DNA from 2 places in the Pseudomonas sp. 05N432 genome. Region 2 is predicted to be linked to the other one. Evidence: riboswitches for the same ligand, from Rfam matches in the RefSeq annotation. Region 2 holds a riboswitch; the other holds the start of a gene.
What was found. Region 2 has a riboswitch for cobalamin ahead of cobO (cob(I)yrinic acid a,c-diamide adenosyltransferase). Riboswitches for the same ligand answer to the same signal wherever they lie in the genome.
Positions count from the first base shown of each region.

Region 1: it holds a riboswitch for cobalamin, as region 2 does, so the genes downstream of both, cobW (cobalamin biosynthesis protein CobW) here and cobO (cob(I)yrinic acid a,c-diamide adenosyltransferase) in region 2, are expected to answer to the same signal.

Region 1 covers NZ_JBFTMM010000003.1:274,374-277,774, forward strand. The annotation lists gene cobN (cobaltochelatase subunit CobN) at 1-407, opposite strand, end outside; gene cobW (cobalamin biosynthesis protein CobW) at 411-1,478, opposite strand; cobalamin riboswitch at 1,577-1,788, opposite strand; cobalamin riboswitch at 1,975-2,200, shown strand; gene AC1DHT_RS05615 (CbtB domain-containing protein) at 2,301-2,492, shown strand; gene AC1DHT_RS05620 (CbtA family protein) at 2,504-3,205, shown strand; gene AC1DHT_RS05625 (cobalamin biosynthesis protein) at 3,202-3,401, shown strand, end outside.
Region 2 covers NZ_JBFTMM010000020.1:148,442-151,842, reverse strand. The annotation lists gene AC1DHT_RS23785 (PQQ-dependent sugar dehydrogenase) at 1-765, opposite strand, end outside; gene AC1DHT_RS23780 (hypothetical protein) at 831-1,415, opposite strand; cobalamin riboswitch at 1,573-1,807, shown strand; gene cobO (cob(I)yrinic acid a,c-diamide adenosyltransferase) at 1,889-2,500, shown strand; gene AC1DHT_RS23770 (cobyrinic acid a,c-diamide synthase CobB) at 2,497-3,401, shown strand, end outside.

The sequences.
Region 1 (3,401 bases), on a different contig from region 2:
CGCTCGCGGTCTTCGACAGGCACGGTACTGAGGTCGCTGAGCTCCGGGTCAGGACGGTCATCGCCCGGCACCAGAATCAGTTGCACTCCGCGTTGCGACAGCTCCACCAGACGCTCGATGCCGTAGCGCCAATAAGCGATCCCGCCGTGCAGCGAGATCAGAATCACCTTGGCGTGGCGCAGCACTTCGTCGACGTACAAGTCGACCGAGGCGTGATTCTGCACCTGCATCGGGTTGGCCAGGCGCAGGCTCGGGTAATCCTCGGGCAACTGCTGCGCCGCTTCGGCGAGCAGCGCCAGGCTGGAGTCGCCGCTGCACAGAATCACCAGCTCGGCGGGGGTTTGGCCAAGGTCGGCAATGTTGTCATCCGAGACGAAACCGCCGGGCTGGGTCCTGAGCAGGTGCATGGATTAAACGCTGAGCGCAGCGCGCAATTGCGCTTCGAGCAAGGCGGCGTCGAGTTGCTGGCCGATCAGCACCAGACGGGTGCTGCGCGCTTCGTCTGCGCCCCACTGACGATCGAAATGCTTGTCGAAACGCGTACCCACGCCCTGGATCAGCAAGCGCATCGGCTTGCTCGGGATTGCGGCGAAACCCTTGACCCGCAGGATGCCGTGCTGGACCACCAATTGGGTCAGGGCGTCGAGCAACAGGCTTTCGTCGGCTTGCGGCAGTTCAATGGAAATCGAATCGAAGGCGTCGTGATCGTGATCATCGTGGTCGTCGCCATCGTGGTGATGGTCGTGGTGGCTGTGGCGGCTGTCGATGTGTTCTTCAGAGCCGGCGCCCAGGCCGATCAGCACGTCCAGCGGCAAACGACCGCTGCTGGCTTCGATGATCTTCACCGCTGGCGGCAGTTCTTCGGCGACTTCCAGGCGCACTTTGGCCAGATCTGCCGGGCTGATCAGGTCGGCCTTGTTGAGAATCACCAGGTCGGCGCTGGCCAGTTGGTCGGCGAACAGCTCGTGCAGCGGCGATTCGTGGTCCAGGTTCGGGTCGAGTTTGCGCTGGGCATCGACCTGATCCGGGAACGCAGCGAAAGTACCAGCGGCCACAGCCGGGCTGTCGACCACGGTGATCACCGCATCCACGGTGCAGGCGCTACGGATTTCCGGCCACTGGAAGGCCTGGACCAACGGTTTTGGCAGGGCCAGGCCGGAGGTTTCGATGAGGATGTGGTCGAGATCGCCGCGACGGGCAACCAGTTCGCGCATCACCGGGAAGAACTCTTCCTGAACAGTGCAGCACAGGCAGCCGTTGGCCAGCTCATACACGCGACCGTTGGCTTCCTCCTCGGTGCAGCCGATGGAACATTGCTTGAGGATTTCGCCGTCGATGCCCAGCTCGCCGAACTCGTTGACGATCACCGCGATACGCCGGCCCTGGGCGTTATCGAGCATGTGTCGCAGCAAGGTGGTTTTGCCCGAACCGAGGAAACCGGTGACGATGGTGACGGGAAGTTTGGCCAGTGTTTTCATCGGATGCCCTTTGGCAAGGTGGCGGGCATACGGGACGACAACCGACGGCGCTTGAGCGCGCGGAAGAATTCGCCACCGGATCACCCCGCCCGGTTGTAGTGAGAATCTGTATCGAGGCAGGTCTCCTGGCTGACGGTGGGCCAGTCTTTCGACTGGCGGTTCCTGCACCTTCCCGCGCCTGAAAACAAAAGAGCGCAGTGGCATGGCAGAAACGAAACCGTTCACAGTTGCGGGGGCAGCCGCGGCATCGACCGCGTTCCCTTCTTAGCTTCGGTGCACGCACCGAAGAACCTCGAAAGCGCAAGGCTACGCATCGCATCGGGGCGGGTCAATGTTCGCCTGAGTTGTGCGTCGGCTGTGATGACGCCATCGCGAGCAGGCTCGCTCCCACAGTTGACCGCGTTCCAATGTGGGAGCGAGCCCGCTCGCGATGGCAGCACCTCGGTCTCGCGTTGAGAACGCTTGCCAATTGACGCCCTGCCCTCGCCCATGCTCTCCTACACGCCTTGTTACGGGTGCCCTTCACAGGGTGAAACGGGAAACCGGTGAATCATGTGCTTTACTCAAAAGCCATGTCAGTCCGGTGCTGCCCCCGCAACGGTAAGCGAGCGAAGAATCAGATCCACTGTGCCAGCAGTTCGGCATGGGAAGGCGATTCTTGCAGGTTCGGCGAATGCCAGCCCCTCGTGAGCCCGGAGACCGGCCCGCAACACATCAATAACAAACCCGCGGTGGGCGGGCGCTGTTTCAGCCTCTGCGTGCCCGGCTCGCGGGGGGTTGCATGCGCTCGCTTCACCCACTGACTGACCAGAGGGAAGCGCCATGTCGATCATCAGCAGCACTCGCCACGTCACCGCCAGCACCACCTCCACCCTGAGCCAACGCCTCGTTGCCGCTATCGGCGCATCGATCCTGGGCGCATGTCTTGTATATTTCGCCGGCTTCTCGCACATCGACGCGGTGCACAACGCCGCCCACGATACCCGTCACAGTTCTGCTTTCCCGTGCCACTGAGACCTGCCGAGATGATCAAGCGTATTGCGCAAACCGCAGGTTTCACCGGTTTGTTGGCCGCCCTGCTGCTGACCCTGCTGCAAAGCTTCTGGGTCGCGCCGCTGATTCTTCAGGCGGAAACCTACGAAAAAGCCCCGGCGGCTGAAGTCCATGAACATGCCGAAGGCGCGATGGCCGGCCACACCCATGATGCGCAAGCCTGGGAACCGGAAGACGGCTGGCAGCGTGTGCTGTCGACCGCCGGCGGAAATCTGGTGGTCGCCGTTGGCTTTGCACTGATGCTCGCCGGGCTCTACACCCTGCGCGCCCCGACTCGCACCGCTCAAGGCCTGCTCTGGGGGTTGGCCGGTTACGCGACCTTCGTCCTCGCACCGACCCTGGGTCTGCCGCCGGAATTGCCGGGGACTGCCGCCGCAGACCTGGCACAACGGCAGATCTGGTGGATCAGCACCGCAGCGTCCACCGCAGTCGGTATCGCGCTGATCGTGTTCGCCCGGCATTGGCTGCTGAAAGTGCTCGGTGTCGCCATTCTGGCCGTGCCGCACATCATCGGCGCACCGCAGCCTGAAGTGCATTCGATGCTGGCCCCCGAAGCCCTCGAAGCGCAATTCAAAGTCGCCTCGCAGCTGACCAACGCCGCGTTCTGGCTGGCCATGGGCCTGATCAGCGCCTGGTTGTTCCGCCGCAAAAGCGATGGTCAATACCACGCATGAGTGAAACGGGCGCAGCGCCGACCCTGGTGGTCGGCCTAGGCTGCCAGCGCGGCTGCCCAGCCAGCACGCTGCGCACGTTGCTCGATCAGGCGTTGCAGGCTCATCACATCGATCTACAGGCGATCAAGGCCTTGGCCAGCATCGATCTGAAACGTGATGAGCCCGGTCTGATCGAGTTGGCCCGGCAACTGTCACT
Region 2 (3,401 bases):
GGCAAAAATCCGATGATTGCCGGTCGCGCGATCGACCTCCCAGATCGCTGCGCGTCCTTCTTCCTGTTCCAGGCCATTTTCACCGACATTGCTGTTGGAGCCGACCGTGACGTAGAGCTTGCTACCGTCCTTGCTGGCGATGACGTTTTTGGTCCAGTGATGATTCAGCGTGCCACCGGGCAGGTCGATGACTTTCACCGGTTTGGTGGTGATGGATGTTTCACCACTTTCATAGTGAAAGCGCAGCAGGCGGTCAGTGTCGGCGACGTACAGGTCGTTGCCGACCAGGGTCATGCCGAACGGCGAGTTGAGGTTCTCGATGAAGGTCGTGCGGGTTTCAGCGACGCCGTTGTGATCCTTGTCACGCAGCAGGGTGATCCGGTTCGCGCTTGGTACGCCAGCACCGGCGCGGCCCATGACTTTGCCCATGACCCAGCCACGAATGCCTTTGCTGTCGTCGGGCTTGGGTGGCGCATTGGTTTCAGCCACCAACACGTCGCCGTTGGGCAGTACATAGAGCCAGCGTGGATGATCAAGTCCTTCGGCAAATGCCGCCACCTGAGTGCCTGGCGCGGCAATCGGCTTTGCGCCCGCTGGCCAGCCGACCGCCGGTGCAATGTTCACTGTCGGGATCAGGGTCTTGTGCGGTTCCGGCAGCTTGGGCGATGGGCCCGTGCCGTCCGACACTGGCAAGGTGGCGGACTCCCCGCAGGCGGCGAGCCCTCCGGCGATGGCGATAACAATGACGAATCGAGGCTTGAGCATGCTGATTTCCCTATGAGTGCATCACCTCATCATAGAGGAGCCTGATCGATGGAAGGTTCAACCCGTCAGCCGCGAGCCTCTTTGAGCAATACCGCGATGCCCGGATGGTAGTTGCCGGCTTCGTTGTGCAATTTGCGGTAGGCGTAGGGGAAGTACCAGGCCACGGCGCAGGAGTGTTCCTTTTGCAGGTCGTCGACCATGTCCTGGAGTTCTTCCGGCGTAGGGCTTTGCTGGGCTTTTTGTGGGGCGACGAACAGGCAACCAAGCTTCAGGTCGCTGGCGTAGCTGATTTTTTTCGCATCGCTCACGGTATCTTGCAAGGCCTGGGTGAGGTTCAGGTTATTGACCCGCGGCCAGCGTTGGCTGGCCTGAAGATAGGCGCGTTCTTCGCCACTGGCGATAAACAGGTCGGCGCGGCCATTGCGTTCGCCTTCCTCGATCTGCTTTTTCGTCGGAGTCTGTTCGAGGGTGACCATTTCAGCCATCCACGCTGCCGCCGAAAGCAGGCTCACGTTGGCGCGTTCGTCAAACCAGTAAGGGCTTTCGTTATCGCCGCGTACTGCGTTGTAACGGTCGATGCACTCGAACCAGCGCTCCAGCACCGGGCGCAGGAATTCCAGCTTCGGGTTACTGATGATCATGCCTTGCATGTTGCCCCCTCTTTGTTCTTGTAATGTAAGGTTGTGGCTCTTTGATATCATTGCTTTCAGTGTGGCACAAGATTGGCGCCAGATTATTGATCTGGGTCGGTTTCTATCTGTCGATGAGCCCCCGGCTTTAATTGACGCTCCACCCCCAACCCTCTAACCTTCGCGACTTGTTTCAGGTGCTCTGTGACCCAGTGGTCGACCGAGTGAAACAGGGAAGCCGGTGAGGGCGCGTTCTTTGACAGAGCGGGCGACGATCCCGGCGCTGCCCCCGCAACGGTAAATGAGTAAAAACTGCGCTTTGAGCCACTGTGTCGAAGGTCGATATGGGAAGGCGTGCAGTCAGGCGAAAGCCGCTCATGAGCCCGGAGACCGGCCTGATCCATCCAGCGGCATCACGGTGGGCGATGCCAGGCTTGTTGCCGTCTATTTCTATGCCTGCCCGCCGTTATCCAGCCTCAACGGAGAGCTCCCCCATGACTGATTCCCCTGATCGTGACGAACGCCACCTGGCACGCATGCTGCGCAAGAAAGCGGTGATCGATGAGCGCATTGCCAACTCGCCGAATGAATGCGGCTTGCTGCTGGTCCTGTCCGGCAACGGCAAGGGCAAAAGCAGTTCTGCGTTCGGCATGCTCGCCCGGGCAATGGGCCACGGCATGCAGTGCGGCGTGGTGCAGTTCATCAAGGGGCGTAGCAGCACTGGCGAGGAGCTGTTCTTCCGTCGCTTCCCGGAGCAAGTGCGCTTCCACGTGATGGGCGAAGGTTTCACTTGGGAAACCCAGGATCGCCAGCGCGATATCGCCGCCGCCGAGGCCGCATGGGACGTCTCCCGCGAATTGCTGCGTGACCCGGCCATTGGTCTGGTGGTGCTCGATGAACTGAATATCGCCCTCAAGCACGGTTATCTGGACCTGGATCAAGTGCTCAGCGACTTGCAGGCGCGTCCGCCGATGCAGCACGTGGTGGTCACCGGTCGTGGTGCCAAGCCGGAAATGATCGAGCTGGCCGACACCGTCACCGAAATGGGCATGATCAAGCACGCTTTCCAGGCCGGGATCAAAGCGCAGAAAGGCGTTGAGCTGTGAGTGAGCCGCGTTTTTGCCCGGCGGTATTGATTGCTGCGCCGGCTTCCGGTCAGGGCAAGACCACCGTCACCGCCGCGCTGGCCCGTTTGCATCGCAATCAGGGGCGCAAGGTCCGGGTGTTCAAATGCGGCCCGGACTTTCTCGATCCGATGATTCTCGAGCGCGCCAGCGGTGCGCCGGTGTATCAATTGGACATGTGGATGGTCGGCGAGCAGGAAAGTCGTCGGCTGTTGTGGGAAGCCGCCGCTGAGGCTGATCTGATTTTGATCGAAGGCGTCATGGGCCTGTTCGATGGCACGCCGTCCAGCGCCGATCTGGCGCGGCACTTCGGCGTACCCGTACTGGGTGTGATCGATGGCACCGCCATGGCCCAGACATTCGGCGCGTTGGCGTTGGGGCTGGCACGTTATCAGCCGGACTTGCCGTTTGCCGGTGTCTTGGCCAACCGCGTCGGCACCTTGCGTCACGCGCAACTGCTTGAAGGCAGTCTCACTGAAGGCTTGCGCTGGTACGGAGCCTTGTCCCGGGAAACCGGAATCGAATTGCCTAGCCGTCACTTGGGGCTGGTCCAGGCCAGTGAATTGAATGATCTCGATCTGCGCCTCGACGCCGCCGCCGCCGCGTTGGCCAGCAGCTGCGAAGTGGCGTTGCCGCCCGCCGTCGAGTTCGCTGCGCCTGATGTGATTGCCGCCGAGCCGTTGTTGGCCGGTGTGCGAATTGCCGTGGCTCGCGATGAAGCGTTTGCCTTCACGTATGGCGCGAGCCTCGACTTGTTGCGGGCGATGGGGGCGGAGTTACGATTCTTCTCGCCGATCCATGACCGTGAATTGCCAGAAGCTGACAGCCTGTATCTGCCCGGTGGTTATCCGGAATTGCACCACGTGGCGTTGGCTGAAAACCG